DNA from 2 places in the Streptomyces sp. NPDC020884 genome. Region 1 is predicted to be linked to the other one. Evidence: riboswitches for the same ligand, from Rfam matches in the RefSeq annotation. Region 1 holds a riboswitch; the other holds the start of a gene.
The links. A riboswitch is a leader RNA that binds a small molecule or an ion and turns the genes downstream of it on or off. The one in region 1 is predicted to bind glycine.
Positions count from the first base shown of each region.

Region 2: linked by a shared signal. The riboswitch ahead of gcvT (glycine cleavage system aminomethyltransferase GcvT) and the one ahead of gcvP (aminomethyl-transferring glycine dehydrogenase) in region 1 are both predicted to bind glycine.

Region 1 covers NZ_JBIRRY010000011.1:5,421-16,347, reverse strand. The annotation lists gene ACH4UK_RS29910 (glutamate--cysteine ligase) at 1-811, opposite strand, end outside; gene ACH4UK_RS29905 (hypothetical protein) at 1,295-1,879, shown strand; gene ACH4UK_RS29900 (DUF5999 family protein) at 2,206-2,412, shown strand; gene gcvP (aminomethyl-transferring glycine dehydrogenase) at 2,516-5,401, opposite strand; glycine riboswitch at 5,594-5,691, opposite strand; gene ACH4UK_RS29890 (PRC-barrel domain-containing protein) at 5,824-6,195, shown strand; gene ACH4UK_RS29885 (DNA polymerase IV) at 6,117-7,577, opposite strand; gene ACH4UK_RS29880 (MerR family transcriptional regulator) at 7,694-8,320, opposite strand; gene ACH4UK_RS29875 (bifunctional nuclease family protein) at 8,489-8,962, opposite strand; gene ACH4UK_RS29870 (MerR family transcriptional regulator) at 9,016-9,759, opposite strand; gene ACH4UK_RS29865 (FHA domain-containing protein) at 9,801-10,580, opposite strand; gene ACH4UK_RS29860 (DUF881 domain-containing protein) at 10,771-10,927, opposite strand, start outside.
Region 2 covers NZ_JBIRRY010000002.1:294,507-305,433, reverse strand. The annotation lists gene ACH4UK_RS08225 (L-serine ammonia-lyase) at 1-793, opposite strand, end outside; gene glyA (serine hydroxymethyltransferase) at 997-2,256, opposite strand; gene gcvH (glycine cleavage system protein GcvH) at 2,275-2,652, opposite strand; gene gcvT (glycine cleavage system aminomethyltransferase GcvT) at 2,774-3,898, opposite strand; glycine riboswitch at 4,073-4,170, opposite strand; gene ACH4UK_RS08205 (AAA family ATPase) at 4,334-5,020, shown strand; gene ACH4UK_RS08200 (enhanced serine sensitivity protein SseB) at 5,110-5,880, shown strand; gene ACH4UK_RS08195 (enhanced serine sensitivity protein SseB C-terminal domain-containing protein) at 6,113-6,859, shown strand; gene ACH4UK_RS08190 (hypothetical protein) at 6,902-7,303, opposite strand; gene ACH4UK_RS08185 (ABC transporter substrate-binding protein) at 7,583-9,253, shown strand; gene ACH4UK_RS08180 (ABC transporter permease) at 9,339-10,343, shown strand; gene ACH4UK_RS08175 (ABC transporter permease) at 10,345-10,927, shown strand, end outside.

The sequences.
Region 1 (10,927 bases):
CGTGGGCGGAGCCGATCCAGCGCTCCCCGAACCAGGTCCTCGGCCGCACGCCCTGGTTCGCCAGCTCCGGCGGCCGTACGTCGGTCGCCTGCTGGAACAACGGCGGCCGGGACTCCCGCCACAGCTCCTTGCCGAAGAGGAAGGGGGAGTTGGCGCCCACCGCGATCTGGACGCCGGTGATCGCCTGGGCGGCGTTCCACACGTCGGCGAACCGGGCCGGCGTCACCTGGAGGTGCAGCTGCACCGAGGTGCAGGCCGATTCCGGGGCGATCGAGGGCGAGGTGCAGACCAATCGCTCGACGCCTTCGATATCCAGGGCGAAATCCTCCCCCCGGGCGGCCGCCATTTGGTCGTTGAGCAGGGTGTACCGGTCCACGTCCGAGAGATTCGCGGACACCACGTCATGCTCGCCGAGGGTGGGCAGGATTCCGATCATCACGATCCCCGCGTCCACCTCGCCCGCCTTGCGGTGGGCATAGGCCAGGCCGGTCCGCAACTCCTCCGAGAGCTGGTCGAAAACCCGGCCGCCGAGACGGTGCGGAACGATATTCACCTCGAGATTGAACATCCCCAGTTCCGTCTGAAAATCCCGGCTCGCGATGCGCTGGAGCACCTGCTGATTCATCATCCTGGGCATCCCGTCGGAACCCGCGAGATTCAGCTCTATCTCCAGCCCCATCAGGTTCCGCGGACGGTCGAACCTCCGCTCCGCCAGGAGTCTCTCCAGCCCCTCCAGGCACTGGTTGAGCTTGGTGCGGTACGCCTGTCGATCGGACAGGTCAACGGCTTCCGCCACGACCTTCTCCCCCATCGAGGGGTCCCTCCTCCCGTGGACGGCCCACAGCCCAGGCCGCTCGCATCACGATCGATAATGCCCAGCGGAAGTGATCCGTAACGCCCCACGGGCCTCCGATACCCGATAGTCTGATGGAAGGAGACCGGAGGCACATTCCCGCGGCATACGGCCGTCCGCATTTTCGGCCGGAGCATGCGTGGTGGAAACACCGACGAGTTTCGGCCGACCACGCCACCGGAAAGGTGCCAGGTCGCGGTCGACACCGGGAGACCAAAACACCAGGAATACCGCGATCCGAAGGCCGGATGACGCCTTGTGCGACATATCCCTGACTGCTAGCGGAAACACTGTGTGAACACGCGTCATATAAACTCCGCTCAACGAGGCAGAGAGTTGATACGACTCGCCCGTCACCGGCCTCCTCTGGCCCGCACGCCGACAGCGCCGTCTGCATCCGCCCAAGCACCACCGTGTCTCCGAAGTGAGAGGCAACCCACCATGCCGCTGCATGTTCCCTCGGCTCCCGCGCCCGCCCTGCGCAGCGTTCTCGCGGCCCTCGGTTCTCCCACCGCCGTCCGCGAGGCCCGAACGTCCGCTCTCCGGACCGTCCAGGGTCCGCTGAGCCCCGAACTACCGCTTCCCGTCCATGTGCTGGACCGGATCACTCCCGCCAGGACAGCACCCCTGACACGGCTCGCGGCCTGGCGTTTCCTGATCCGGAGCGAGGGCCGCGCGGTTGCCGCGGCGGACACCGTGCTCACCCCCGACGGCTGGACGTTCTCGCACTTCTTCGAGGGGCCCTACCTCGCCTCGACCGAGCTGGCCGTCCGGCAGGCGGAGGCCTCGGGCACCGCCTGCCAGGCCCGGCTGCTGTCCGTCCCGGAGCTCTACATGCTCACGCTCTGGCTGCACGGCGACACCGAGGCCGATCCGGCCGGCGGCGTGCTCGCTCCGACGGACATCCTGGTGCCCCTGGCCCCGGCCCCTCCGGGCATCGCCGCCCACCGCCCGCACCGGGTCGCCGATCTGCTGCCCGTCATCTCGCTGCGGGTGGCCCCCGGGCCTCTCCTCAGCTCGGCCTGACCACCGGGCCCGACACCACCGGCCCCCGTGGCACCCGCCCCGCCCCGTACGCCGGGACGCGGGGGCGGGTCGCCGCGGGGGCGTTGCGCTGCCCACTCGGACTAGCCCTATCCGGCCACCCCGAACCACCCAAAGGGACAGTGCAGTTGCGGTGAACCGTCCGCGCGGGTGACGCGTCATGAGAGGAGTACGGGAGCTGCAGCGAAATCCCTGCGGAATCTTCCCCGTAGGGCAACACTGGGACCGGACCGACTGATACGGGGGCGGCCATGAACAACTCATCCAGCCGCAGGACACTCGACTCGACGCAGCGAAAGAACCCATCCATGTGCCAGCACCAGCCATCCTGCCCCACCGCCGATTCACCCGACCGGGAGGCCGCCCGACTGACGGCCCACCACCCCGAACAGGGCTGGAGCCTCCTGTGCAACGGCGTCCTGCTCTTCGAGGACACCGGCGAGCTGCTGCCCGACGGGCAGATCATCGCCCCGCACCGGCCGCTGGCAGCCGGTCGCGTGGTGAAGGCCGCCTGAGGACGGTCGTACGAACAGGGGCCGGCCCGGAGAGATCTCCGCACCGGCCCCGACGCATGTCCGGGGTACGCCGTTCCCGGCGCACGCCCCGCGACCGGCCGACTCAGCTGTCGTACGCGTCCAGCGGGGGGCACGAGCAGACCAGGTTCCGGTCGCCGAAGGCCCCGTCGATCCGGCGCACCGGCGGCCAGTACTTGTCCGCGGGGGACACACCGGCCGGGAAGACGGCCTCCTCGCGGCTGTAGGCGTGCTCCCAGTCGCCGCCGAGCGCGGCCGCGGTGTGGGGGGCGTTGGTCAGCGGGTTGTCGTCCTTGCCCCACTCCCCCGAGGCGACCTTCTCGATCTCGGCGCGGATCGCGATCATGGTGTCGCAGAACCGGTCGAGCTCCGCGAGGTCCTCGCTCTCCGTCGGCTCGATCATCAGCGTGCCGGCCACCGGGAACGACATGGTCGGCGAGTGGAAGCCGTAGTCGATCAGGCGCTTGGCAACATCGTCGATGGAGACGCCGGTCGCCTTGGAGATCGGGCGCAGGTCCACGATGCACTCGTGCGCGACCAGACCGGCCGGGCCGTTGTAGAGGATCGGGAAGTGCGGCTCCAGCCGCTTGGCGATGTAGTTCGCGGCCAGCACGGCGACCTGCGTGGCGCGCTTGAGTCCCTCGCCGCCCATCAGACGGACGTACGCCCAGGAGATCGGCAGAATGCCCGCCGAGCCCCACGGGGCGGCCGAGATCGGGCCCACACCGGTCTCCGGGCCCGCGGCGGGCTGGAGCGGGTGGTTGGGGAGGTACGGAGCGAGGTGGGCGCGGACGCCGACCGGGCCGACGCCGGGGCCGCCGCCGCCGTGCGGGATGCAGAAGGTCTTGTGCAGGTTCAGGTGCGAGACGTCGCCGCCGAACTTGCCGGGCTTGGCGAGCCCGACCAGCGCGTTGAGGTTGGCGCCGTCGACGTAGACCTGGCCGCCCGCGTCGTGCACCTCGCCGCAGATGTCGGCGACGTGCTCCTCGAACACCCCGTGGGTGGACGGGTAGGTGATCATGAGCACGGCCAGCTCGTCGCGGTGCAGCTCGATCTTGGCGCGCAGATCCGCGATGTCGACCTCGCCGTCGTCGGCGGTCTTCACCACGACGACCTTCATGCCCGCCATCACGGCGCTGGCGGCGTTGGTGCCGTGCGCGGAGGACGGGATGAGACAGACGGTGCGCTGGTCGTCGCCGTTGGCCCGGTGGTACGCCCGGACGGCCAGCAGACCGGCGAACTCGCCCTGGGAGCCGGCGTTGGGCTGGATGGACACCGCGTCGTAGCCGGTGACCTCGGCGAGGCGCTCCTCCAGCTCACGGATGAGGGTGAGGAAGCCCTGTGCCTGCTCGGCCGGTGCGAAGGGGTGCAGCGCGCCGAACTCGGGCCAGGTGATCGACTCCATCTCGGCGGTCGCGTTCAGCTTCATGGTGCAGGAGCCGAGCGGGATCATGCCGCGGTCCAGCGCGTAGTCGCGGTCGGCGAGCTTGCGCAGGTAGCGCAGCATCGCGGTCTCGGAGCGGTGCTGGTGGAAGACCGGGTGGGTCAGGATGTCGTCGGAGCGCAGGAGCCCCTCGGGCAGCGCGTCGGCGACCGCGGCGTCCAGTGCCTCGATGTCGCCGTCGGCGCCGAAGGCGGCCCAGACGGCGGAGATCTGCGCCCGGGTGGTGGTCTCGTCGCAGGCGGCGGAGACGTGGTCGGCGTCGACCAGGCGGAGGTTGACCCCGCGCTCCCGGGCGTCCGCGACGATGGCCGCGGCCTTGCCGGGGGCGCGCACGGTCAGGGTGTCGAAGAACGCGCCGTGCACGACCTCGGCCCCGGCGCTCCGCAGGCCGTCGGCCAGGATCGCGGCGAAGCGGTGGGTGCGCCGGGCGATCGTCCGCAGCCCGTCGGGGCCGTGGTAGACCGCGTACATCCCGGCCATGACGGCGAGCAGGACCTGCGCGGTGCAGATGTTGCTGGTGGCCTTCTCGCGGCGGATGTGCTGCTCGCGGGTCTGGAGGGCCAGGCGGTAGGCCTTGTTGCCGTCGGCGTCGACGGAGACGCCGACGAGGCGGCCGGGCAGGGAGCGGGCGAACTTCTCGCGGACCGCCATGAAGCCGGCGTGCGGGCCGCCGAAGCCCATCGGGACACCGAAGCGCTGGGTGGTGCCGACCGCGATGTCCGCGCCGAGCGCGCCGGGCGAGGTGAGCAGTGTGAGGGCCAGCAGGTCGGCGGCGACGGTGACGATCGCGCCGAGCCCGTGGGCCTGCTCGATGACGGGCTCGATGGCGCGCACGGCTCCGGAGGCGCCCGGGTACTGGAGCAGCACACCGAAGACGCCGCGCTCGGCGATCTCGGCGGGGATGCCGTCGCTCAGGTCGGCGACGACGACCTCGACACCGGTGGGCTCGGCGCGGGTCTCGATCACCGCGACGGTCTGGGGCAGGGTGTCGGCGTCGACCAGGAAGACGCCGTTCTTGACCTTGCCGACGCGCCGGGCCAGGGCCATCGCCTCGGCGGCCGCGGTGCCCTCGTCGAGCAGGGAGGCGCCGGAGGTGGGCAGCCCGGTCAGCTCGGCGACCATCGTCTGGAAGTTCAGGAGGGCTTCGAGCCGGCCCTGGGAGATCTCCGGCTGGTACGGCGTGTAGGCCGTGTACCACGCGGGGTTCTCCATGACGTTGCGCAGGATGACGGGCGGCGTGAAGGTGCCGTGGTAGCCGAGGCCGATCATCGGGGCCAGCACCTGGTTGCGGTCGGCCAGCGAGCGCAGCTCGGCCAGGACCTCCGCCTCGGTGCGCGCCGACGGAAGGTTCAGGGCCTCCGCGCTCTTGATCACATCGGGCACCGCGGCGGCGGTCAGCTCGTCGAGGGAGCCGTAGCCGACCTGGGCGAGCATCTTCGCCTGGGCCCCGGCGTCGGGCCCTATGTGGCGCTGCTCGAACGGAATGCCCTGCTCCAGCTGGGAGAGCGGAGTGCGACGGGGGGTCATGGTGGAGGCCTCCTGGTCTGTCACGACCTGCGAGGGGCACCACGGCGCGGGTGCCCGAACGGCCTCCCCCTCTGTCATCTCAACCTGAGAGCTTCACCGGCGCGCACGAGGCGTGCCGACTTTCACCGTCGGTGAGGGTCGAGTCCGTCCGGGTCTGCACCCACACGGAACCGCCCTGCTTTCCAGAGTGACCTCGTCCGTGCGGTACGGGGGCCTGAGAGATTCCGGGGAGGAGTTGCTCCTTCGGCGCCTCCGGATTCTGCACCGGAGGACTCTCCCGCACGGGGTCAGCAGCCACTGCCAGCCTACCAGCGGCCACTGCGGCGGAGCTCTCGAGTGGCCGACACCACGGATCTGCACTTGTGTGGTGCTGGTGGAGCAACAGGGACCACCCTGAGCAGTTGCGACCAGTGGGAGGCACCGTGCAGACCGATATCGATCCGCGCCGCCTGATCGGCCGCAAGGCATTCGATCGCAAGGGCGCCAAGATCGGAACGGTGGATGAGGTCTATCTCGACGACGCGACGGGTGTGCCCGAGTGGGCTGCCGTCCGCACCGGCCTGTTCAGCAGGGACGCCTTCGTCCCCCTGGAACCCAGCGAATTCGTCGAGGACGCGCTGCGCGTCCCCTTCGACCGCGCGGTGATCAAGGACGCGCCGGACTTCGGCGTCGGCCGGCACCTCTCGCCCGAGCAGGAACTTCAGCTCTACCGGCATTACGGACTGGACTCCCCGCCCCCGGAGGAGTCGGCGCCCGACCGGGACTTCGGCAGGCTGGCGGGCCAGGAGGAGTAGTCGGCCGCTTCACGGACGAGCGGCAGCGGATCGGCGGGCCGCAGCAGCGGATCGTCGATGCGGAACGTGAGCACCCGGCCGGGCGCGCTCCACGGTTCCTCGAACCGGACGGTGACCCGGCCGACGCCGCTGCCCTGGACCCAGCCGTGGCCGTGCTCCTCGTGGTGCACGTCGTGCCCGGCGGGCCAGCGCCGTGCGGCGAGCAGCTCGGCGCTGTCCGGCTCGGGCTCGGGGGCGGCCTCCTCCCCGTCGCCCTCCACGGCGGGCGCCCGGTGCTCCTCCTGGGCCCGCTGGGCGAGCTCCCGGGCGTCGGCGGCCTGGGCGAACAGGTCCTCCTGGGTGTAGTCGGCCAGCCCCGTCACACCGACCCCCAGCAGCCGTACGCCCCCCGTGGTGTCGACGGACTCCAGCAGCCGCCCCGCCGCCTCGCGGACCACCGTGGGGTCGTCCGTGGGGCCTCTGAGGGTCTCGGAGCGGGTCAGCGTGGAGAAGTCGTAGCGGCGCACCTTCAGCACCACCGTGCGCCCCGACCGGTCGGCGGCGCGCAGCCGCTCCACGCACCGCACGGCCAGCCGCTCCACCTCGGCGCGCACCCGCACCCGGTCGTGCAGGTCCACGTCGAAGGTGTCCTCCACCGATACGGACTTGGCGTCCCGCTCGGCGACCACCGGCCGGTCGTCGAGCCCCAGCGCCATCCGGTAGAGCCCGTGGCCGTGGGCCTTGCCGACCAGCCGTACGAGCTCCGCCTCGCCCGCCTCGGCCAGGTCGTGGACGGTGGTCATCCCGGCGCGTCGGAGATGGTCGCCGGTGGCCGGGCCGACCCCCGGCAGGATGCGGACGGACATCGGGGCGAGCAGCTCGCGCTCGGTGCCCGGCTCGATGATGAGCAGCCCGTCGGGCTTGGCCTCCTCGGAGGCGATCTTGGCGAGCATCTTGGAACCCGCCAGCCCGACGGATCCGCTGAGACCGGTCACCGTGCGGATGGCCGTCCGCAGCCCCTCGCCCGTCGCGCGGGCGGACGCCGCGTCGTCCGCCCTTCCACCCGCCTCCAGGTCCACGAAGGCCTCGTCCAGGCTGAGCAGCTCCACCAGGGGCGACAGCCGCCCCAGGAGCTCCATCACCTGGTCGCTCACGGTCCGGTACAGCGAGAAGCGGGGCACCAGGTAGGCCGCGTTCGGGGCGAGCCGCCGGGCCTGGGCGGTGGGCATCGCCGAGTGAACGCCCAGGCGCCGGGCTTCGTACGAGGCGGTGGCGACCACTCCGCGGGGGCCGAGGCCGCCCACCACGACCGCCTTGCCGCGCAGGCTCGGCTTGGACGCCTGCTCCGCCGACGCGTAGAAGGCGTCCATGTCCAGGTGAAGGATGGTGGGCGCGGGTCTCACACCGTCGATGCTGCCCTACGGCACTGACAACGGGACGGTGCGGCGCCCCGTGGGGCTGCCGCACCGTCCCGTTGTGCCGTTCTTCGTACTGTGCGCCGTGCTGCCCGTCGGGGTGCTCAGCCGGCGCGGTTGCGCCGCCGCGCCAGCTCGTCCGCCGGGTTGTGGCCGACCAGCGTCTCGCCGGTGTCGACCCGCTCACCGTGCAGTTGCGACAGCGCCGCGTCCACGTCCCGCCAGACGACGCCGACGGCGATCCCGAAGACTCCCTGCCCGCCCTGGAGCAGACTGACGACCTCGTCGGGCGAGGAGCACTCGTAGACCGTGGCCCCGTCGCTCATCAACGTCATGCGCTCGAGGTCCTGGAAACCGCGGGCCCGCAGATGCTGGACCGTGGTGCGGATGTTCTGCAGAGCGACCCCGGTGTCCAGGAACCGCTTGACGATCTTGAGGAGAACCACGTCCCGGAAACTGTAGAGACGCTGGGTCCCCGACCCGTAGGCCGGACGCACACTGGGCTCGACCAGCCCCGTGCGCGCCCAGTAGTCCAGTTGGCGGTAGGTGATCCCCGCCGCCGCGCACGCCGTCGGTCCGCGATAGCCGATGTCGCCGGCACCGCTCGCCGCTGCCACGCCGTCCGCCGCCACCGCGGCCGGTTGAACCGGCTGCCTGATGGTGTGGTCGGCTCCACTGCCGTGCTGCGGATACGGCCCACCCGCCGCCGTACCGTCGCCGCTGCTTCTCACGCCGACCTCCGTCCTTGACCTGCCCACTCGAAGGTAGGCAGTCACTCGGGGTGCGTCAACGATCGCCACACTCGGCACGCCGAGTGATAATCACCCTGAGGGTGGTTTCCCGTGTCTCGTTTCCGGGAAAGGCTTGTCGGATGCGCTTGACGACACCCTTGCGGGAGGTCACTGGCTGTTCGTGCCGAAGTCCTCCGGAGAGATCTGGTCGAGGAATTCGCGGAACTTCTCCACCTCGTCCTCCTGCTCGTCGGGGATCGCGATGCCCGCATCGTCCAGCACGCCGTCACTGCCGTAGATCGGCGTGCCGGTCCGCAGGGCGAGCGCTATGGCGTCGGAGGGCCGGGCGCTCACCTCCACTCCGCTGGCGAAGACGAGCTCCGCGTAGAAGACCCCTTCTCGGAGGTCCGTGATCCGGACCTCGGTGAGCTCCTGGCCCACGGCCTCGAGCACATCCTTGAACAGGTCATGGGTCAGCGGCCTGGCGGGCGCCATGCCCTGCTGGGCGAAGGCGATCGCGGTCGCCTCCCCAGGACCGATCCAAATGGGGAGGTACCGGTCGCCTCCCACTTCACGCAGGAGAACGATCGGTTGGTTGGAGGGCATTTCCACCCGGACACCGACAACGTCGAGCTCGTTCACACAGCAACCCTAGGACGTGCTCGCCATGTTTGGGTAGTCGGGCTCCGCCGATGTCAGTGCAGACGGCTGCGCAGAGCGCTCTGCACGAGTGCCGCGTGCAGCCGTACGGAGAGCTCGGCGAGCTCGTTCGCGGTGGCCTCGGCATGGGCTCTGGTCTGCGGATTGCGGTGCCGGCGCAGGGGCGCGACCAGCTGCTCCACCAGCCCCGCCTCCCGGTCGGCGGAGGCCCGCATGGCCCGAAGATGACGCGGTTCCAGGCCGAAACGCCCCAGATCCGCCACCAGCTTGGCGACGGTCACCATCTCGGCGTCGTAGCCGCCCTCGGAGGCCGGGACGATGAGGCCGTAGGACTCCCATTCGGCCAACCGGTCCTCGTCGACCTCGGCCGCCGCGAGCAGTTCGGCCCGCCCGATCCGGGCGGCGGTCGCCGCTCCGGGACCGGCCTCCCACACCCCGTCGGCGAGGTCCCGCTGCCCGCCGGGCGAGGGCAGGACCGGCTGCTCCCCCCGCGCCAGCGCGTCCAGGTGCTCCCGGATGACCTTCAGCGGCAGATAGTGGTCCCGCTGCATACGGAGCACCTGCGCCAGGCGCTCCACATCGCACGGGGCGAACTTGCGGTATCCGGAAGGAGTGCGCTGCGGCTCGATGAGCCCCTCCGCCTCCAGGAACCGGATCTTGGAGATGGTGACTTCGGGAAACTCCTCGCGCAGCTGGATGAGCACCGCTCCGATGCTCATCGGGCGCGCTTCCGCGGTGGCGGTGCCGTGGCCGGCACCGCCTGTCGGTGTTCGCAGCATGGGCCTTCCTGGGGGTCCCCCCGGACCGGGTCCGGGGCTGGTCACACGCCCCGCGGGCTCGCATAGAAGACCAGGCGGTACTTTCCGATCTGGACTTCGTCGCCGTTGGACAGCTGGACCGAATCGATGCGCTCACGGTTGACGTAGGTGCCGTTGAGGCTGCCGACGTCACCCACGGTGAAGCTACCGTCCGGGCTCCTGCGGAACTCCACATGACGCCGCGACACGGTCACGTCATCGAGAAAAATATCGCTCTGCGGGTGACGGCCCGCCGTGGTCAGGTCGCTGTCGAGCAGGAAGCGGCTGCCGGAATTCGGGCCGCGCCGCACGACCAGCAGCGCCGAGCCCGCGGGCAGCGCGTCGACCGCGGCCTGAGCCTCCGGGGAGAGCGAGGGCAGTGCGGTCTGGCCCGTCGCCTCCGCCTCGTACGCCTCGAGACCGGAGATGGAGATCGTGGACGTCGTCTCCGAGGGGCGCTCGGGAACGCCGCCCCGCAGCGGCGCGCCGCAGTTGGAGCAGAACCTGCTGGCCTCCGCGTTGCGGTGACCGCACCTCGTACAGACCGGCATCGGCGAGCCCTCCGGGGTGAACCCTCCACCCGTACTCGAGGCTGATGGTTCGCCGAAACCTATGCGTCCGGCACCGGCAGGGTCAACAGACGACACGCCGTCGCCACCCGGGGCACCGGACACCTCGTCGCGGAAGAGCGGACGCTCCGCCTCCTGCTCCTCGCCCTGACCGTGGCGCGGCGCGCGGTGGCGGGCAGCACTGTTGCTGTCCTCGCGTGCACTCTTCCCGAACAACTTCGCAAACAACTTCACGGGCGATTCCCCTTGACCGACATAGACCCGCCCGTGGGGCAGGACGAACCCTGATTGAACACACCTGCCGACCCGGACATCTTCACAACGTCCGTATCCACCCGACAGTTTCCACCACGCACCACCAATCCGGTGCGCCGACCCCCCGCAACCCTCCGACCCGCTCCACGGGCCTTCACACTCGCCCCGCTCACGGGGTTGACGACCGAGCGTAGTCAGGCCGCTGCGCCGGTCGCAAGGCGTCCACGACGATGTCGTCGGACCGTTCCACGAGCACCGTGGCCTGCTCCTTCTCCAGCGTCTGGACCACACCGCCGGGGATGTTGAGCGCGGGCTCCAGATCCTGC
Region 2 (10,927 bases), on a different contig from region 1:
ACTCCATCGCGTGGGCCTGCGGGTCGCCTTCGGCGCGCAGCTGGCGGGCCGAGTTCGCGGCGCGGCGGCGGACCTTGAGGCCGCCGGGGAGGATGCCCTCGCGGGACATGCCGCGCGAGACGCAGGCCTGCATGACGCGCCAGATGTCCAGCAGGCCGGAGCGGATCTCGGCCTCGGTGCGCCAGGCCAGCTCGTTCTCCAGCATCATCGAGGAGATGGAGAGGCCGGTCTCGCGGGACAGCCGCAGCAGCTCGTCGCCGGTGCGGAACGGGTGCCGCAGCGCCGTGTCGTCCGGGACGATCGGGTTCTCGCCGGCCACCGCGTCCTCGTCCACGACGAAGCCGCCGCCGACCGAGTAGTACGTCTTCTGCAGCACCGGAGCGCCCTCGGTGTCGTACGCGAGGATCGTCATCCCGTTGGCGTGGTACGGGAGCGCCTTGCGGCGGTGCAGGATCAGGTCCTCGTCGAAGGCGAAGGCGATCTCGTGCATGCCCAGCAGGTTGAGCCGGCCGCCGGAGCGGATCTCCTCCACCCGGGCGTCGGCCGACTCCACGTCCACGGTCTGCGGCGACTCGCCCTCCAGGCCGAGCAGGACCGCCTTGGGCGTGCCGTGCCCGTGGCCGGTCGCGCCGAGGGAGCCGTACAGCTCGGCCCGTATCGAGACGGTGTGCGCGAGCAGACCCTCGTTCTTCAGGCGGCGCGCGAACATCCGGGCGGCGCGCATCGGGCCCACCGTGTGGGAGCTGGACGGGCCGATGCCGACCGAGAAGAGGTCGAAGACCGAGATGGCCACGGGAGTACTCCTTGGGGTTGGAAGACGCCGTTGTCTGCCTGGGTGGTGCGGGAACGGGCCGGTGGTGCGGAACGGGCCGGGATGGGGCCCGCGGGGCAAGCAGGGACAAAGGGTGGAGCAGGGGACACGGTTCGGGGCACCGCGCTCACTCTGTTCAGTGTGCGCGGTGCCCCGCCCGAACGTGCAGAACCGCAGGCCAGGTGTTACTTCAGGCCGGGGTACAGCGGGAACTTGTCGGCCAGCGCGACCACGCGGGCCTTGAGGTCGTCCGCGTCGTAGGACGGCTTGAGGGCGGCGGCGATGATCTCCGCGACCTCGGTGAAGTCCTCGGTGCCGAAGCCGCGGGTGGCCAGCGCCGGGGTGCCGATCCGCAGGCCCGAGGTGACCATCGGGGGACGCGGGTCGTTCGGGATGGCGTTCCGGTTGACCGTGATGCCCAGCTCGTGGAGCCGGTCCTCGGCCTGCTGGCCGTCCAGCTCGGAGTTGCGCAGGTCGACCAGGACCAGGTGCACGTCGGTGCCGCCGGAGAGGACGGAGACGCCCACCTCGGTGACGTCCGGCTGGACCAGGCGCTCGGCCAGGATCCGCGCGCCGTCCAGGGTGCGCTGCTGGCGCTCCTTGAACTCCTCGCCCGCCGCGATCTTGAACGAGACGGCCTTGGCCGCGATCACGTGCTCCAGCGGGCCGCCCTGCTGACCCGGGAAGACCGCGGAGTTGATCTTCTTGGCGAGCTCCTGGGTGGAGAGGATCACGCCGCCGCGCGGACCGCCGAGGGTCTTGTGCGTGGTGGTGGTGACGACATGGGCGTGCGGCACCGGGTTGGGGTGCAGACCGGCCGCGACCAGGCCCGCGAAGTGCGCCATGTCGACCATCAGATACGCGCCGACCTCGTCCGCGATCCGGCGGAAGGCGGCGAAGTCCAGCTGGCGCGGGTAGGCGGACCAGCCGGCCACGATCAGCTTCGGCTGGGACTCCTTGGCGAGGCGCTCGACCTCCTCCATGTCCACGACGCCGCTCTCGTCGACGTGGTAGGGGACCACGTTGTAGAGCTTGCCGGAGAAGTTGATCTTCATGCCGTGGGTCAGGTGACCGCCGTGGGCCAGGTTCAGGCCCATGATCGTGTCGCCCGGCTTGAGCAGCGCGAACATCGCGGCGGCGTTCGCCTGCGCGCCGGAGTGCGGCTGGACGTTCGCGGCCTCGGCGCCGAACAGGGCCTTGATCCGGTCGATCGCGATCTGCTCGACGACGTCGACGTGCTCACAGCCGCCGTAGTAGCGGCGGCCGGGGTAGCCCTCGGCGTACTTGTTGGTGAGGACGGAGCCCTGCGCCTCCATGACCGCGACCGGAGCGAAGTTCTCCGAGGCGATCATTTCGAGGGTGGACTGCTGACGGTGGAGCTCGGCGTCGACGGCGGCGGCGACGTCCGGGTCCAGCTCGTGGAGGGAGGAGTTCAGAAGCGACATCAGGGGGTCCCTTAGGTCTCAGTTGCCGGAGAACGCGGTGTACTCGTCGGCGGAGAGCAGGTCGTCCGGCTCCCCCTCGACGCGCACCTTGAACAGCCAGCCGCCCTCGAAGGGAGCGGAGTTCACCAGCGAGGGGTCGTCCACGACGTCCTGGTTGGCCGCCGTCACCTCACCGGTCACCGGCGCGTACAGATCGCTGACCGACTTGGTCGACTCCAGTTCGCCGCAGGTCTCGCCCGCGGTCACGGTGTCGCCGACCTCCGGGAGCTGGGCGTAGACGACGTCACCGAGCGCGTTGGCCGCGTACTCCGTGATGCCGATGGTGGCCACGCCGTCCTCGAGGGCCGACAGCCACTCGTGCTCCTTGCTGTACCGCAGCTGCTGGGGGTTGCTCATGACCTGAATTCTCCTGTACGCGGGGGAGTGCTGATGAACGGTGGTCTTGCGGTGTGAGACGGAGGTACGTCACTTCTGTGACGCCTGCGTGGGGTGAGAAGGTCCGGGTTCTCCCGGGATATCACTTCTGGCGCTTGTAGAACGGCAGCGCGACGACGTCGTACGGCTCGTGCGTGCCCCGGATGTCCACGCCCACGCCCTCGGTGCCGGGGGCGGCGAAGGCCGCGTCCACGTAGGCCATGGCGATCGGCTTGCCCAGGGTCGGGGAGGGGGCGCCGGAGGTGACCTCGCCGATCACCTTGCCGTCGGCGACGACCGGGAAGCCCGCGCGCGGGACCCGGCGGCCCTCGGCGATCAGACCGACCAGCTTGCGCGGCGGTGCTGTCTCTGCGCGCTCGGCGGCGGCGGTCAGCGCCTCGCGGCCGACGAAGTCGCCTTCCTTCTCGAACTTCACGACCCGGCCCAGCCCCGCGTCGAACGGGGTCAGCGCGGTCGTCAGCTCGTGCCCGTACAGCGGCATGCCCGCCTCCAGGCGCAGCGTGTCCCGGCAGGAGAGGCCGCAGGGGATCAGCCCGTGCGCGGAGCCGGCCTCGGTCAGCGCCCGCCACAGCTGCTCGGCGTGCTCGGGCGCGACGAACAGTTCGAAGCCGTCCTCGCCGGTGTAGCCGGTACGGGCGATGAGCGCCGGGACCCCGGCCACCGTGCCCGGCAGGCCCGCGTAGTACTTCAGCCCGTCCAGGTCGGCGTCGGTGACGGCCTTCATGATGGCGGGCGACTCCGGGCCCTGGACGGCGAGCAGCGCGTACGCGTCCCGGTCGTCGCGCACCCGGGCGTCGAAGCCCTCGACACGGGCGGTCAGCGCGTCCAGCACGATCTGCGCGTTGCCCGCGTTGGCGACGACCATGTACTCGGTGGCCCCCGGCTCGCCCAGGCGGTAGACGATCAGGTCGTCCACGATCCCGCCGTCCTCCTGGACGATCATCGTGTAGCGGGCCCGGCCGTTGCCGATGGTGGCGATGTTGCCGACCAGCGCGTAGCCGAGGAAGGCGGCGGCCTCGGGCCCGGTGACGGTGATCTCGCCCATGTGCGACAGGTCGAAGAGGCCGGCCCGGGTACGTACGGCGTTGTGCTCCTCGCGCTCACTGGCGTACCGCAGGGGCATGTCCCAGCCCGCGAAGTCGGTCATGGTGGCGCCGAGCGAGCGGTGCAGCGCGTCGAGGGCGGTGAGACGGGGGGGCGTGCTCATGGATACGGCTCCAGGGCATGACGACGTCAGGACGAATCCTCCCCATCTGTCATCGGAACCTGAGAGGTTCGCCGATAGCCCCTGACGGGGTATGCCCCCGGAGGGCGCCCCTGTTCACAGGGCTCGGCTTGCACCTTGGGTGGAGCCGCGGGGCGGCTCGCTTTTCAGATCTGCCTCATCCACGCGGTACGGGGCCTGAGAGATTCAAGGGAGGATCTTGCTCCTTCGGCGCCCGGCTCACACTGTGGCCGGAACTCTCCCGCGTGGATTCGAACGGCCGGTATGCAGTTGGCGGGGTCATCATCGCACGCATTGCGGGAGAGTGGGGGGCCAGGTCCCCACGCCGGTGAGGACAGCGAGGCCGGTTGTGCCGCATTGCCTTTTCTTTACACTTCAGGGGCAGGCGTGGGTGACCCGACGGCAGGGGGATGGGCGATGACGTTGCAGCGGTCGGCACCGACCGCGGGGGTCGCGCACGGCGCGATGCCCGCACAGCCCGGCGCACCCGTGCGGGAGCTGCTGACCGAGCACGCGCCGGTGGTACGCGACCTGCGCGGGCGCACCGGATGCGGCCCGTACAGCCTCGATTTCACCGCCGGCGATGTCGTGGTGGTCTCCGGACTCCCCGGCAGCGGCAAGTCGACCCTCATCCAGCGGGCCGCGCGGGGCCGCGCCATCGACTCCCAGAACACCCGCGACAGCTGGGCTGCCGCGCTTCCCGGCTTACTTCCCTACGCCCTGTACCGCCCGCTCGTGCGCGTCGCGCACTACCTCGGCCTCTGGAACGCCCTGCGCTCCGGCGCATCCGTCGTCGTGCACGACTGCGGAACCCAGACCTGGGTACGCGGCTGGCTCGCCCGGCACGCCGTGAGCCGGGGCCGCACCCTGCATCTGATCCTGCTCGACGTGACGCCCGAGGTGGCCCGGCAGGGACAGCGCGAGCGCGGCCGCGGGGTCTCCGGATACGCCTTCGCCCGCCACCGGCACGCGGTGGCCCGGCTGCTCCGCGACACCGAACAGGGGCTGCTGCCCGTCGGCTGCACCTCCGCGGTGCTGCTGGACCGCGTGGCCGCGACGGCGCTCGGCCGGATCTCCTTCACGGAGGCCCGGGACAGGGCCTGAGCCTTCGCCGCCCGCGGAGGCTATGGTGCTGGCCGGAGCACGACGGCCGCCGCGCGCGGCCGAGGCGGTGGAGAGAGGGCACAGAGGCAGTGGATATTCCGGCACCCGCACCGGCGCACCCCCAGCAGGGATGGCCCGCCAACGAGCTCGAAGAGGTGCTGACGGCCTCGCTCGGCGTCCCGGAAGCGGGCGGCCGCCTCGTCGAGGTGCTCGGCCGCAGCTCCGTCTGGGTGCCGCTGCCCGGCGGCGGCACCCCCGCCAGCTCCGACCTCGACCTGCCGATGATGGAGATCGACGGCGCGGCCTTCGTCCCCGTCTTCAGCTCCGAGGGCCAGTTCCTCAGCTGCGTCGGCAGCCACATGTCGTTCGCCGTCGCGCCCGCCCGCGACTTCGCCCGGGGCCTGCCCCCGCAGGTCGGCATCGCCGTGAACCCGGGCGGCGCGGTGGGCATACCGCTTCCGCCGCCCGCCGTCGCCGAGCTCTGCCGGGCCGGCCGCACCGTCCTGGACGGGCCCGCCACCGGCGGCCGGGTCCGCCTGTTCGAGCCGGACTGGCAGCACGATCCCGTCGACTTCCTCACCGCCGTGTCCGAGGAGTTCGAGGCCATCGGCGTGGTGAGCACCGCCCGCCGGGCGCTGGCCAGCATCGAGGGCGGTGACCCGGTCCTCTTCGTCGGCGTCGAGTTCGCCACCTGGGACGGCGCGGGGCAGAGCGCCCCCATGGACGCCATCGGCCGGGCGCTCGGCCGGGTCCAGGCGCCCTGGCCGGTCAACCTGGTCCTGCTGGATGTGGCCGAGGACCTCGTCGGCGACTGGATGCGGGAGAGAGTGCGGCCGTTCTACCGCCGCGAGGGCCACTGATCCACCGGTACGAGACCGACTGATCCACCGGTACGGGGTCCACGGACCGCACCGGGACCGGGCGCCGCCGGACCGTGGCGTCAAGTCGGTGTCAGAAGTGACGCATAAGCTGGTTTGATGGCGTGGTCGCTCCCCTGTGCCCGGGAGCGATGGCGCGAACGCGACGGATCGACGAGGGGCGGAACCCAGGGTGAGTGCGTCAGGCACTGCGGCGGCCGGGAAGGTCGAGCACATGCTGCGCCAGGTGGCCCCCGGGCGTTACGACACCTACGAGGCGCTGCTCGACGCGGTCGCCGAGGGCCGGATCTGGATGCTGCTCTGGCACGGCACGGCCCGCTCACCGGACGCCCAGTACGGGAACATGGAGATCGACGGCCTGGGCTACGCCCCCTGCGTCACCTCCGCCCAGGAGCTCTCCGCCAGCGGCTGGAACAGGGCCCACGAGCTGGTCACCGGACGTGACATCGCCCGCGCGCTGTTCCCCGACCGCTGGGGGATCTGGCTCAACCCGCACGCCCCCGGCGGCGGCGTCGGCATCCCCTGGCTCGACCTGCGCCGCATCGCCACCGGCCTGGACCGGCTGCCCGCCGGACCGCTCCGGCTCTCCGACCCCGCCATCGAACTCCCGCAGTTCTACGCCCTGCTCACCCAGAACGCCCACCGCACCCCCGCGATCCGCTCCCTGCGCCGCGCCTGGGTGCACCCGGCGGTCGGCGTCCCGTATCTCGCGATCGGCCTGGACCTCTACGACACCGGCCGCGCCTCCGTCGAATCGGTGCGCGAGATGATGCGGCAGTCGGTCGGGGCGGTCCCCGAGGGGCTGCCGGTCTCCACCGTCGCCATGTCCGACGAGTACGACCCGGTCGGCATGTGGCTGCGCGCGAACGCCCGCCCGTTCTACGACCGCGAGGCACACGCCCCCGCAGGCCCGCCGCCCGTCGCCGCCCCGGGATACGGCTACCCGCCCCAGCCCCGCTGAACGGCGACGGGCGAGCCGTCCGGACGCTCGGCCCGCACCCGCTCAGGAGTCCTTGGCGGCGTTCAGGCGGGTGATCTCCGCGGCGTACGCGGCAGTGCGCAGCGCCGACGTGCCGGAGGCGTACAGCGCGGTCCCGACCGTGGCCGGCGGGAGGGAGAGCAGGAAGGCGGCGAGCATCGGCCCCCAGTCGCGTGCGGCGTCACAGCGCTCGCCCTCGGTCTCCCGGTACGACGCGTGGGAGGGGGCGTCCCCGTGGAAGGCGCGGGATGCGCACGCGACGGTCCCGGAGTTCCCGCCGTGGTCGATGCTGAAGGAGAAGACGAGCAGGTAGGCCAGCCAGAGCCAGATGAGGACGGCCACGGCCACCAGGCCCCGGCCCCAGCCCTGTTCGCGCACTCCCCTCCTGCGGAACTCTCTGTCGTACACCTGTGCCTGTGAGCTCATGGGGGAAAGCATGAGGGGAAGCTAGCGCAGGCCGGCCGGCCCCTACGACCGGGGCGGCGCGGTCGGGCGCGGCCCCCGCCTCCGGTCACCCTCCGTCGAACACCCCTCGATGTCCGGCTTGTTAACTTCCCCCGTGAGGATGTCCCGGAACTGGACGGTTTGTTAACTGTCCGGGTCTCGACTAGGTCTCACCGCTATCCGGACTGTTCTCTTGCGGTAGCCACCGTCTGTAGTGTGCGGCCATCAAACCTCACCACATGGCGAACCAGGGGTGGACCCATGCGAATATTCAAGTCCCGGGCTGTCCGGGCGATCACGACAGCGGTTGCTGTCGGTCTGATCGCCACGGGCTGTTCCAGCGAGCGGGACGAGGGCGGTTCCAAGGGGGGAGACAAGAACACCTTCGTCTTCGCCGGATCCGGTGACCCCGGTTCCCTCGACCCGGCCCTTGCGACCGACGGCGAGACGTTCCGCGTCACCCGCCAGGCCTTCGAGGCCCTGCTGGAGCACGAGCCCGGCGGCAGCAAGCTGGTCGGCGGTCTCGCCGAGAAGTGGTCGAGCGACCCGGCCGGCAAGGTCTGGACGTTCAACCTGCGGCAGGGCGTCAAGTTCCACGACGGCGAGGCGCTGAACGCCGCCGCGGTCTGTGCGAACTACGACCACTGGTTCAACTGGAAGGGCACGTACCAGTCCAGCGCGGTCTCCTATTACTGGCAGACCATCATGGGCGGGTTCGCGAAGAACGAGGACGCCGAGGCGCCCAAGCCCAATTACAAGTCCTGCACCGCCAAGGACGAGAACACGGCCGTCATCGAGGTGAACGAGACCTCGGCGAACCTGCCGGGCGGCTTCTCCCTCCAGGCGCTCGCGATCCACTCGCCGAAGGCGCTGAAGGAGTACGAGAAGCAGGACGCGACCGCCAAGGGCGACGCGATCACGTACCCCAAGTACAGCCAGGAGGCCGGCACGGTCGCCGGCACCGGCCCGTACAAGATCACGAAGTGGAACAAGGGAAACAAGGAAGTCTCCCTCGAGCGCTTCGACGACTACTGGGGCACCAAGGCCAAGGTGAAGAACCTGGTCTTCCGCACCATCTCCACCGAGGAGACCCGCCGCCAGGCGCTCCAGGCGGGTGACATCGACGGCTACGACCTGGTCTCCCCGGCCGATGTGACGACGCTGGAGAAGGAGGGCTTCGAGGTCCCGACCCGCGACGTCTTCAACATCTTCTACGTCGGCATGACCCAGTCGGCCAACCCGGCGCTGAAGAAGCCCGAGGTCCGTCAGGCGATCACGCACGCCATCGACCGCGAGAACCTCGTCAAGACCCAGCTGCCCGAGGGCGGCAAGGCCGCGACCCAGTTCATGCCCGACACGGTCGCCGGCTTCTCGGACAAGGTGAAGACGTACCCGTTCGACACCGCCAAGGCGAAGGACCTCCTCAAGCAGGCCGGCGAGGAGAAGCTCTCCGTCGAGTTCTGCTACCCGACCGAGGTCACCCGCCCGTACATGCCTGCCCCGCAGGACCTCTTCGAGCTGATGAAGGCCGACCTGGAGAAGGCCGGCATCACCGTCAAGCCGAAGGCCATGAAGTGGGCCCCGGACTACCTGGACGCCACCGAGGCGGGCTCCTGCGCCCTGCACCTGCTCGGCTGGACCGGTGACTTCAACGACGGCTACAACTTCATCGGCACCTGGTTCGCCGGGCCCGACAAGCAGTGGGGCTTCAAGGACAAGAAGGTCTTCGACGCCGTGCAGGCGGCCTCCAAGATCGCCGACCCGGCCGGTCGCACCGAGGCCTACAAGAAGGCCAACGAGGCCATCATGGAGTACGTCCCGGGCGTGCCGATCTCCTCGTCGCCCCCGGCCATCGCGTTCGCCAAGAACGTCAACCCGCCGAAGGTCTCTCCGCTGACGCAGGAGAACTTCGCCGAGGTCTCCTTCAAGTAATCGCACACCAGCGGGTCCGCCCGGCCACAGCAACCAGGTGGCCGGGCGGACCCGCATCGACGCACGTGAGAAAGGGGCATGCGGGGTGCTGCGACTCGTCGTAAGAAGACTTCTCCAGCTCATTCCCACCCTGCTCGGCCTGTCGGTCCTGCTGTTCCTCTGGCTGAACCGACTGCCCGGCGGACCCGCCTCAGCGATCCTGGGCGAGCGGGCCACCGAAGCCGAAGTAGCGAGAATCAACCGGGCACTCGGGCTCGACGAGCCCGTGACCGTCCAGTACTGGCGGTTCCTCAAGCGCATCTTCGAGCTCGACCTCGGAACCTCCACCCAGACCGGCCAGCCAGTGTGGGACGAATTCACCCTCCGCTTCCCGGCCACCGTGGAGCTCAGCGTCGCCGCGATCCTGATCGCCGTGGTCGTGGGCATCCCGATGGGCTACCTGGCGGCGAAGCACCGCGGCGGCTGGCTGGACGTCGCCTCCGTCTCCGGATCGCTGCTCGGCATCTGCATCCCGGTCTTCTTCCTGGCCATGCTGCTGCGCGGGATCTTCTCCGTGGAGCTGGGCTGGTTCCCGAGCCAGGGCCGGCTCACCACCGGGCTCAACGCCACCGAGGTCACCGGATTCTCCGTACTGGACGGGGTGTTGACGGGGGAGCTCGACGCGAGCTGGGACGCGATCATGCACTTGGTCCTGCCCTCCGTCGCGCTGGCCTCGATCCCGCTCGCCGTCATCGTCCGGATGACCCGCGCCAGCGTCCTGGAGGTGCTCGGCGAGGACTACATCCGCACCGCCGAGTCCAAGGGACTGGACAAGCGCGTCGTGCGCGGCCGTCACGTGCTGCGCAACGCGCTGCTGCCCGTGATCACCGCGGTCGGCCTGCTGACCGGCAGCCTGCTCTCCGGCGCGGTGCTCACCGAGTCCGTCTTCGACTTCGGCGGCATCGGCTCCTTCATCCGTACCGCGATCGACGGCCGCGACTACCCGGTCCTCGTCGGATTCATTCTCTTCATCGCGATGGTGTACGTGCTCATCAACCTCTTGGTCGACCTCGCGTACAGCATCATCGACCCGAGAGTGCGGGTGCACTGACGTGACGATCCTGACCAACAAAGCAGACAAGATCGACCGTCTCGCGGAACTGACCCAGAGCTCCGAGACCGTCGCCGGCACCAGCCTGTGGCGCGAGGCGTTCCGCCGTATGCGGTCCAGCAAGATGGCCGTCATCGGCGCGGCGATCATCGCCGTGTTCATCCTCGTCGCGATCGTCGGCCCCTGGGTCGCACCGCACGGGCCCACCGCGCAGACCTGGCGCGGCGAGGTCTTCCCGAACCAGGGCAGGTTCGTCGGCATGCGCGGCGAGAACTGGTTCGGCCTGGACCACCTGGGCCGCGACATGTTCTCCCGCTGGCTCGTCGGGGCCCGGCAGACCTTGCTCGTGGGTGTCGTCTCCATGCTCATCGGCCTGATCGTCGGTGCGCTGGTCGGTGTGCTCTCCGGAGCCGCCGCCACCCTCGGCGGCAAGGTCGGCCAGCGCGTCGACACCGTGGTCATGCGCTTCACCGACATCATGCTGTCGCTGCCGTCGCTGCTGCTCGCCGTCTCCATCGCCGCGGTCCTCGGCCAGTCGCTGACCACCGTGATGATCGCCGTGGGTGTCGTCCAGATCCCCATCT